Regions from separate parts of the Paenibacillus sp. FSL R7-0179 genome, predicted to be linked through region 4. Evidence: riboswitches for the same ligand, from Rfam matches in the RefSeq annotation. Region 4 holds a riboswitch; each other region holds the start of a gene.

What was found. Region 4 has a riboswitch for cyclic di-GMP ahead of MKX63_RS01115 (transglutaminase-like domain-containing protein). Riboswitches for the same ligand answer to the same signal wherever they lie in the genome.
Region 1: linked by a shared signal. The riboswitch ahead of MKX63_RS16130 (thiamine pyrophosphate-binding protein) and the one ahead of MKX63_RS01115 (transglutaminase-like domain-containing protein) in region 4 are both predicted to bind cyclic di-GMP.
Region 2: linked by a shared signal. The riboswitch ahead of MKX63_RS02365 (anti-repressor SinI family protein) and the one ahead of MKX63_RS01115 (transglutaminase-like domain-containing protein) in region 4 are both predicted to bind cyclic di-GMP.
Region 3: linked by a shared signal. The riboswitch ahead of MKX63_RS06230 (flagellar assembly protein A) and the one ahead of MKX63_RS01115 (transglutaminase-like domain-containing protein) in region 4 are both predicted to bind cyclic di-GMP.

The regions. Positions count from the first base shown of each region.
Region 1 covers NZ_JBBOCC010000001.1:3,676,263-3,678,462, reverse strand. The annotation lists gene MKX63_RS16135 (methyl-accepting chemotaxis protein) at 1-459, shown strand, start outside; cyclic di-GMP riboswitch class I at 962-1,058, shown strand; gene MKX63_RS16130 (thiamine pyrophosphate-binding protein) at 1,175-2,200, shown strand, end outside.
Region 2 covers NZ_JBBOCC010000001.1:559,954-562,153, forward strand. The annotation lists gene MKX63_RS02355 (TasA family protein) at 1-187, shown strand, start outside; gene MKX63_RS02360 (helix-turn-helix domain-containing protein) at 485-817, shown strand; gene MKX63_RS02365 (anti-repressor SinI family protein) at 964-1,107, opposite strand; cyclic di-GMP riboswitch class I at 1,142-1,245, opposite strand; gene MKX63_RS02370 (2-oxoglutarate dehydrogenase E1 component) at 1,960-2,200, shown strand, end outside.
Region 3 covers NZ_JBBOCC010000001.1:1,402,460-1,404,659, reverse strand. The annotation lists gene biuH (biuret amidohydrolase) at 1-540, opposite strand, end outside; cyclic di-GMP riboswitch class I at 1,046-1,138, shown strand; gene MKX63_RS06230 (flagellar assembly protein A) at 1,219-2,200, shown strand, end outside.
Region 4 covers NZ_JBBOCC010000001.1:269,124-271,323, reverse strand. The annotation lists gene MKX63_RS01120 (class D sortase) at 1-582, shown strand, start outside; cyclic di-GMP riboswitch class I at 710-791, shown strand; cyclic di-GMP riboswitch class I at 865-945, shown strand; gene MKX63_RS01115 (transglutaminase-like domain-containing protein) at 959-1,768, shown strand; rRNA gene MKX63_RS01110 (16S ribosomal RNA) at 2,139-2,200, shown strand, end outside.

The sequences.
Region 1 (2,200 bases), 3.4 Mb from region 4:
CGCGGGTTCGCAGTTGTTGCCCAGGAGGTCCGCAAGCTGGCCGAGGAATCCACCGCTTCCACCAAAGAGGTGTTCGGACTGGTCCGCAGCATTGAAGCGGATATCAAGCAGGCCATCGATAATATCGCCATTAACGAAGAGGTCGTTCAGGTACAGAATGAAATGATAACGGAAACGGCTAACATCTTTGCTCAAATTGTGCATAGTGTCCAATACATAACCGAGCAGATCGCTTCCTTCTCCGCAGAGAGTGACCTTATGCTGGAGAGCGCGCTCAAGATCTCCGGCGCGATCGAGAATATCTCAGCCATCACCCAGGAGACCGCCGCAGGGACCGAAGAGGTATCTGCCGCAATGAACGAACAGATTCACGCGCTGCAATCCGTGGCTGAGGAGACAGAGAAGATGACCTCCGCCGTCTTTAATCTGCAAAAAACGATTCATATTTTCAAATTCTAGCTTCGGTACAAAGAGACACGCCTGCGGGATTTTCTGCGGGTGGTGTCTCTTTTTCTCTGGCTAAACTAAGATTGTTATGTAATATTCACAAATTGTTGAAATTGTGCATAAGGGTAAAAAGCATGCTTTGCACTTCTTTACTATAGTCGTTCTATTGTCTTAGCTTGTCTATAAGCCAACATCTCACCTGTCCATTACTTAAGTCCTATCATCGAATCTTTAAGTGCTGTATATCTAGTGAATTCTTAACATTTTGCAGTAACTCAGGATTGCAATAAGTCTTTGTACTTACTATTAATAATAATAGCCCAGAATTCTCATTTGCATTTTAAGACTTTAGTCTTCCAGGGACAACCATTTTCAAAAGTTTGAAATTCCAAATATTCAGCCCTTTTTATTCCTGAATATTCGGCAAATTCCGAGTTTCTTCTCACAGGGGTTATTGACAAAAGAGCAGCAAGGAATATATTGTAAAGGAAAATTCTCCACAGATTGATTTATAACCGCATACCGGCAAAATTCACCGAAAGGGAATGACGCAAAGCCATGGATCTACAGTCTCATTTCTAAAGTGGGATCATGACAGCCAGGTTGCTGAAAAACTGTGAACGCCTTAGGTTTCGCGTTTGATTATGGTGATTCGTGCAACAGACCTGTGCTCCAATGTTGAGTACAGGTTTTCTATTGCTGACTTATACAAATAACAACATGCGGGGTGGATGTTCTGAAGACAGTTGCAGATTATATGGCGGAAGCTTTACGTAATTTGGGAGTCACTCATTCTTTTGGTATCATAGGCAAGTCTATTTGCCCCATCGCTTTGAAAATGGTCGACTATGGCATAGAGTTCATCCCCGGCCGGCACGAATCCAGCTCCGGCTTCGCCGCCGGCGGTTACGCTCTTAAGACCGGCAGCCTCGGGGTAGCCTTCGGCACCTCCGGTCCGGGCGGAACGAATCTGCTCACCGCAGCAGCGCATGCCAAGGCCAATAATCTTCCCGTCCTCTTCATCACCGGCCATCAGTCCATCAAGGAGCTGGGCATTCCCCAATGTCAGGATTCCACTTCCTATCTGGCTGATTTGGCGGATATGTTCCGGCCGGCCACCCTCTTCAGCAAGCTCGTAGAACGCGGCGATCACTTCAGCACGATTTTCAACCATGCCCTATCCATCGCCCTCGGTGACCGGAAAGGTCCGGTCCATCTCTGCATTCCGTTTGATGTGCAGACAGAGCGGCTCGCGGAATGCCGGATTGTTCTGCCGCAGCGCGAGGGACTGGTCAGTTATCAGAACTATGACCGGGTCATCTCGGCGATTAATCAATCCGCCCGCCCTCTGATCATTGCCGGTAAAGGCGTTAACCGCTCCGGGGCGCATCAGGAACTGGTGCAGTTGGCCGAAACCTTCAACATTCCTGTAGTCACCTCTCCAGGCGGCAAAGGCGCCATAGCTTATGATCACCCTCTCTATCACGGTCCTGTCGGTGTTGGAGGCTCGTCGCACGGCGATGAATTGCTGAACAACAGCGACCTGTTCATTGTTCTGGGCTCCCGTCTCAGCGACATGACCATCTGCAACCTGAAGCCGGAGAATCATCCGCAACAGCTGATTCAGTTCGACGTAGATCCAACCTTTGTCGGCAAAATCCTCACCTCGTCCACCATCGCTGTCGGCGGAGACTTAAGGGACAACCTGGCGCTGTATCTTCAGAAGCTGGACCCCTCAACAGTCACCAAGCAT
Region 2 (2,200 bases), 290 kb from region 4:
CACCCCCAGCTACGATCTCGTAGCAGCAGGTGTACTGCCAGGAGGGATTGCCGCAGCCGGGTCCAAGACCTTTAAGATCGCCTTCGAGTTCGTAGACAACAGCCAAGATCAGAACATTTTCCAGGGTGACGGCCTAGCTCTGAACTGGACCTTCGATGCACTTCAAGGACTGGGAGAGGCCAAGTAAGTCAACACTCAAGTGGAAAACGGCTTTGCCGTCCTTTGAAAGGACGATACCGTTTCAGCAAGACGGCACATCCTTCCCCCAACCGGGCCGGGTGTGCCGTTTCCTTTTCCCAGGCTGCCGGGCTTAATGATTTTTGTCCGATTTGCGGTTTTTTGTTATACTGACAAGTGAAAACGGCTTTGCCTTTCTATGAGGGCGGTACCGTTTCAGTGAGAAAGATAAGGATATAGCGCGAAGCATATCACTTCTTATCTTTTAATAAAAAGTACGGAGGGCGTTGTAATCGTGTCAGATACTATGGGAGGCCGCATCCACAAACTCCGGCTGGAGAAGGGCTATTCGCTATCCGAGCTTGCGGATAAGGCTGATGTGGCGAAATCATATCTCAGTAATGTAGAACGCAATATTCAATCCAACCCCTCCATTCAATTCATCGAAAAAATCGCTGACGCGCTTCAGGTATCCATTCATGCACTGCTGTATGGCGGACTGGCAGAGACGGAAGAACAGGCTCTGGACGGGGAATGGTTCCGGCTGGTTCAGGAGGCCATGGCCTCCGGTATAAGCAAACGTGAATTCAAGGAATTCCTTGATTACCAGAAATGGCGGATGGAACAAAAGGACAATTAAACGCAGCATTGTATGTCACAGGGAAGACTCCGCACGGCAGGGAGGCCGCCTTCGGCGAAGGCATGCTTTCAAGCGGCATACAGAAAAGGCACAGCGTACCGGGCGCTGTGCCTTTTCTGTATGTATCGCAGCAATGATGACCGTCCTTACATCGCCTGGAGCGCCTTCTCACTTAGAAACCGGCGGATCTCCTCCGCCGCGATCCCCGCCTGCTTGGCAGACATCAGCAAGTGCACCCATTCTAAATCCAGATCTACTGCCTGCAGCTCGTCATTCCCCTGGTTGGACATATCCAAGAAATCTCCTCCTAGAATTTTCGCGTCCCCAGGCAGTCCGGCCATCATAGTAGTATTGCTACTTTGTAGTATCTCTACTTTAGATCCGAGACTTTGTGCCCCTGTCTTTCGGCAGGTTTACCTTTTACTGGACCCTTTCCATCATGAAAGGATCTGGCAAGAATCGATGAAACCGTTCTCCGCAATAACATTATACAAGATCATGCGCGATTAGTGTGTCGTTTTCTGGAATTTTTTTATGATAAAATGTGAGGAAACTTAGCTAATATTGCCAGTGGCTTGTATAAATATTTCCAGTTCCAAGTTCAAACCCTAGGTAATAGTTTAAATATACTAAAGGGAACTCTAACTGCTCCGCCTTACCGCTGCGCGCAACATCGCATAGAGACAATTACCCATTTGTATGGATTACGGACAGTGATATGGATTGAACTTGTTGAAAATTTAAGTTAAGGGAAAAGTGGCGGAGGGGAATTTGGGAACTGGAGGAGCGGTAGCGACCGCCTTTGTCTGCGGATTTCAACCGTTAACAACGGGATAAAATCAAGAAATCTGCAGACAACAGCGGCCGGAGGTCCAAAACTTCTCTGGAGTCACGGCCAATCCCAAAGCATAAAAATCAATTTGTTCAATTAAAATACATGATTAATGCCTATTTATGATAGTTCCGTATGAATACTGTAATGAATCATGCCAAATTGCGAACGGATTGACCGAAAGTATGAATTGATTACCCCGCCGGAAAGTAGCACAATAAGGTGAGAATGAAACCGCAAACATTTGCAGCTCCGCCAAGTGGCACACTGGATGCCCCGCGTGGAGTTTATCCGTTAGGAGGACCTATTCATGGCAGTCAAAGAGCCCTATAACGACACAGTATGGAGCAAATACTACGGCCCCAACCTGGGCTACATCCAAGAAAGATATGAGCAATTTGTCAAGGACCCCTCTTCTGTTGAACAACATTACCGCGATCTCTTCACCGTATCCGGTCCCCCTCCGCTGGCACCCGATGCCGAGAGGGCTCCAAGGCCTGCCGTATCAGCAGATGCGCAGTGGCTCAAGAAGGCTGTCAAGGCCTCGAAGC
Region 3 (2,200 bases), 1.1 Mb from region 4:
GTACCCCCGGTCATTGGCCTCCCGCATCGTGGTGTGTACACAGACATCCGTAGTAATACCAGTCAGAATCAGATGGGTAATTCCTTTATTCTTCAAGATCAGGTCCAGGTCCGTTGCATAAAAGCTGCCTTTGCCCGGCTTGTCTATAATGTACTCTCCGGCAATAGGCGCCAGCTCCTCGATGATCTGCCAGCCGCGTTCCCCCCGTACGAGGATTCGTCCCGCCGGTCCATCGGAGCCGATCTCAGCCCCGATCTGGCGGCTTCGCCACCGCTTGTTCGCCGGCAGATCCGACAGATCCGGCTTATGCCCCTCGCGGGTATGAATCACGGTGAACCCTTCGATGTCCCGGATACGGGCCAGCAGGCGCTGAATGGGCTGAATCGCCCGCGCTGTTAATGAGAGGTCATAGCCCATTCTCTCGACGTAACCGCCCTTGCCGCAAAAATCCGTCTGCATGTCGATAATCATCAGCGCTGTCTTCGCCGGGTCCAACGCCCCGTCATAAGGCCAGATGTAAGGTGTTGCTGCAATTTGCATGGTTTATGCTCCTCTCCTGATGCCGTCATCTCTATTAACGTTATATTTGTTAACATCAATTCGCGTTTCCTTGGTATGAGTTAGATTATATTATAATGAATTTGGGATGTCTTCGGTTTTATTACGAAATAATGCATTGAATGTTTGTGTTAATTTACATAACTAACACATACATAACATATTCACTCACAATACTGCTTATTAAAAAGGAACACTCCGGGTTTTGCTAAGCCCAGGATGTCCCAACCGTTGAATACCCACAATCCCTCTCCTATTCCCCTTCCATAAGCTGTAAGCGCTGGGAAACCAGTTTTTTTGTCGAAATAGAGCTGCATATTTCGAGTTTTTTGATAAATAGGCATAATATAGTTGAAAAATAGCTCTTTAAGTACTAGAATTAAGCTTGTTTGCAGAAGTTAATGACGCATAAGAACTATTTATGATTCTTTTTGTCGATTGCAGTCGATCACAATTCATCGCCTCTACAGGATGTATATCATTGATCTATTTCTAAAGGCAAACTCCCCGAAAGGGCAGGACGCAAAGCTATGGGCCTAAGAACGCCGGAATCCGCGTTTACGGTTGCCAGGCTGCCAATAGAGACCACTTAAGCCAGCTGTTCAGGAGGAAGATAAGACTTCCGGGCTTGATGATGTTCTTTTTCTGTACGAATTGCCATTGATCATACGAAAAAGTGAGGTTACAACCATGCCGCAGCAGGATATCGAACCAAGCCGATATGAATTCGTAGAGTCCCTGATGCTTGAACGTAAAGGTCTCCTGGATTCATTCTCTGTGGAGGGCCGAGCTTCTGACGGGACAACTGGAGATAAGAATGGAATTATCCTCGTGCAGGACAACCAGATATTCATTACTCCCCCGCTCCCCGGAGGCGCTCCCGCCCGTATTTCTGCGATCCACCCTGTTGTCCTGAAGATCAACTGGAAGACCGTTACAGAGCCAACTGAGGTGACCAAGGCAGATTATATTACCTGGGAGATCTGCGAGAAGCCGCAGTATGAAATCACCGTATCGCCTGACAAGCTCAAGGTCCACTTCACTTTATATCGTGCAGAGAAGTACGCCTGGAATCTGGTCAACTGTCCCGCCGCCTTCGAGACGGTCGTCCGTGCCCAGCCCAACCCGGCGGTGCTGCTGTCCACGCTCACCATAGAACAGATTATTTCCTCACTGGACAACCGTTTCATTCTGCAGAGCCTGAACATTTCCGCCCTGTACGCGGAGCTTACGAATCCTACATATCTTCCCGTATGTATCGCTGAAGGAAGAGCCCCGCTGCCCGGCAAGGAGGCCCGGCTGGAATTCCAGCTGCCGGAGCATACACTGGAGGGGAACAGAATGCTTGGGGGGCAGGAAGCCCCCGCTCAGAAGCCCGCGGAACCCTTGGAGTATCTCCGTTTCCCGGGAGCCCCCTTCACCTATGCAGGTGAAGTCTTCGCCCGCAAGCTGCCGCCGGAGGAAGGCATTCCCGGCCTCGGCACAGACGGAAGGGTCCTGCCCCCTCCCCCGCCGCAGGATATCTACTTCGCTGCCGGTAATCACGCCAAGCTCCTTCCCTGCGGTAATATCGTAGCCAACCGCACAGGCAGACCCCGCATCTGCGGAGGAAGCGGCAGCGTCCGGATCTGCGACTTCCCTC
Region 4 (2,200 bases):
TGCGAGGACGCTCAGCAGCAGAAGCTGCTGGAAGAGGCCGAACAGGCTTATAGTGAAATCGTTCCTTCGGCTACCGCTCCTGCCAGCCAGGATCTGAGCAAGCCTTATGCGGAAGTCACCCAGCTGCTGGCGGAAGAGTCTGGTGCAGAAGAGCCGGTACCCACTACAGCGCCCGAGATTGAAGTTGGAGGCAAGATCACCGCCATTATTGAAATCGACAAAATCGATCTGAAGCTTCCTGTACTGGAGGGCGCCACCAAGACCAATATGAAGCATGCTGCGGCGCATATGAAGGAGACGGCTCCGATTGGCGCGGTAGGCAATGCAGCGATTGCGGCACACCGGTCAAGAACGGCAGGGCGGCTGTTCAACAGACTGGATGAGGTCGGTAAAGGGGATACCATTACTGTTATTACAAGCGGCCAGGAATACAAGTATGTTGTATATAATGTATCTATTGTAGAGCCTACCGATATTTCGGTGCTGAAGGGAAAGGATGATGATAAGATTCTGACTCTTATTACCTGTGATCCGCTTGTCAACCCGACCCACAGACTTATCATTCATGCCAAGCTGACCTGAATCTATCAAGACAAGGCGATAAAGGTCGAAAAAAACATAAAATTTTAGTATATTTGTGGTGGAATCTAGCATTTTGGGTCTTGATAATAGATAGAGGTATGGTAAAATAGAACTATCAAAAGCTAATACACGATAACGGCAAACCTATCGAAAGGTAGGGACGCAAAGCTACAGGGCCTTCCCGTCATGGATGGCAGCCAGCTACCGAATGAAGAGGCTTTTTTTGTTTGTTTTAATTCAGAATCTGTCATTATGTGGTAGTAGATTGGACAGATAAAGCTTATACGATAACGGCAAACCTATCGAAAGGTAGGGACGCAAAGCTAAAGGGCCTTCCCGTAAGAATGGCAGCCAGCTACCGAAAGGAGTTTTATCCATGAAAAAGTTTTATTTAATGCTGATTACACTTTTTGTGATCGTCACTTCCGTGCAGACAGGCACTGCTCAAGCCGCTAATGCAGATTCAGGCTGGTTAAATGTTGGACAACTTGATCAAGGGGTCATCGGGGTTTCGTACGACGTTCCTAAGGACAAGAAGATGAAGCTCATGATTACCAAGGACAATAACAGCTATACTTACAACTTATACACCTCCAAGCCGAACGAGACGTTCCCGCTGCAACAAGGTAATGGCTCTTATAAGGTTTCCGTTCTCGAGAATACTACCGGCAACAAATATAAAGTGCTATCTTCCGAGACTGTATCTCTCTCCATGAGCAATGTGAATGCCGTATATTTGAGCTCCGTACAGAATGTAAAGTGGAGTTCTTCCGATAAATCCGTTCAAAAGGCAGCCCAGCTTACAAAGGGTCTGACTACAGATGCAGACAAAGTTAAGGCTATCTACAATTACATCGTAACTAATGTGAAATATGATTACTCTTTGGCTAACAGCGTAAGCACAGATTATATTCCGAACAACGATAACACGCTTGCTACCAACAAAGGGATCTGCTACGATTACGCATCCTTGTTCGCTACTATGCTCCGCAGTGAAGGGATTCCAACCAAATTGGTTATGGGGAATACAAGCTATGTAACTTCATACCATGCCTGGAACGAAGTGTTCCTGAACGGCAAATGGGTAACGATTGATACTACAGTTGATGCAGGTCTGGGCAAGAACACAGCATCAACAGAACTGGTCAAATCAGCAAGCAAATATACTGCAGCGAAATTCTACTAAAAATAGCTGTGAACTATAGCATTACCTGAGAATAACCCGCTTAATGATTAAGCGGGTTATTTTTATTTATATAAAGGTTGCTTTTTAATAGAAGGATAGGTTATTATAAATAAGCGTTGTTGGAGCGGCAAAGGAAATGAGAGATTACTTAAATAAGTGATTTCGAAAATAAAGCTTGCATTGCTCGGAAGAACGTGATATATTATAAGAGTTGCTGGTGACGCGGTAATCGCCGCTGACAACGAGCTTGATCTTTGAAAACTGAACAACGAGTGAGTATCTGGAGATCACTTCGGTGAGATCCAAAATTAGAGAATGTAACAATTCTCGTCAGATGTTTCAAAATGAGCAATCGCTCTTTCTAAATACCAATTTGGAGAGTTTGATCCTGGCTCAGGACGAACGCTGGCGGCGTGCCTAATACATGCAAGT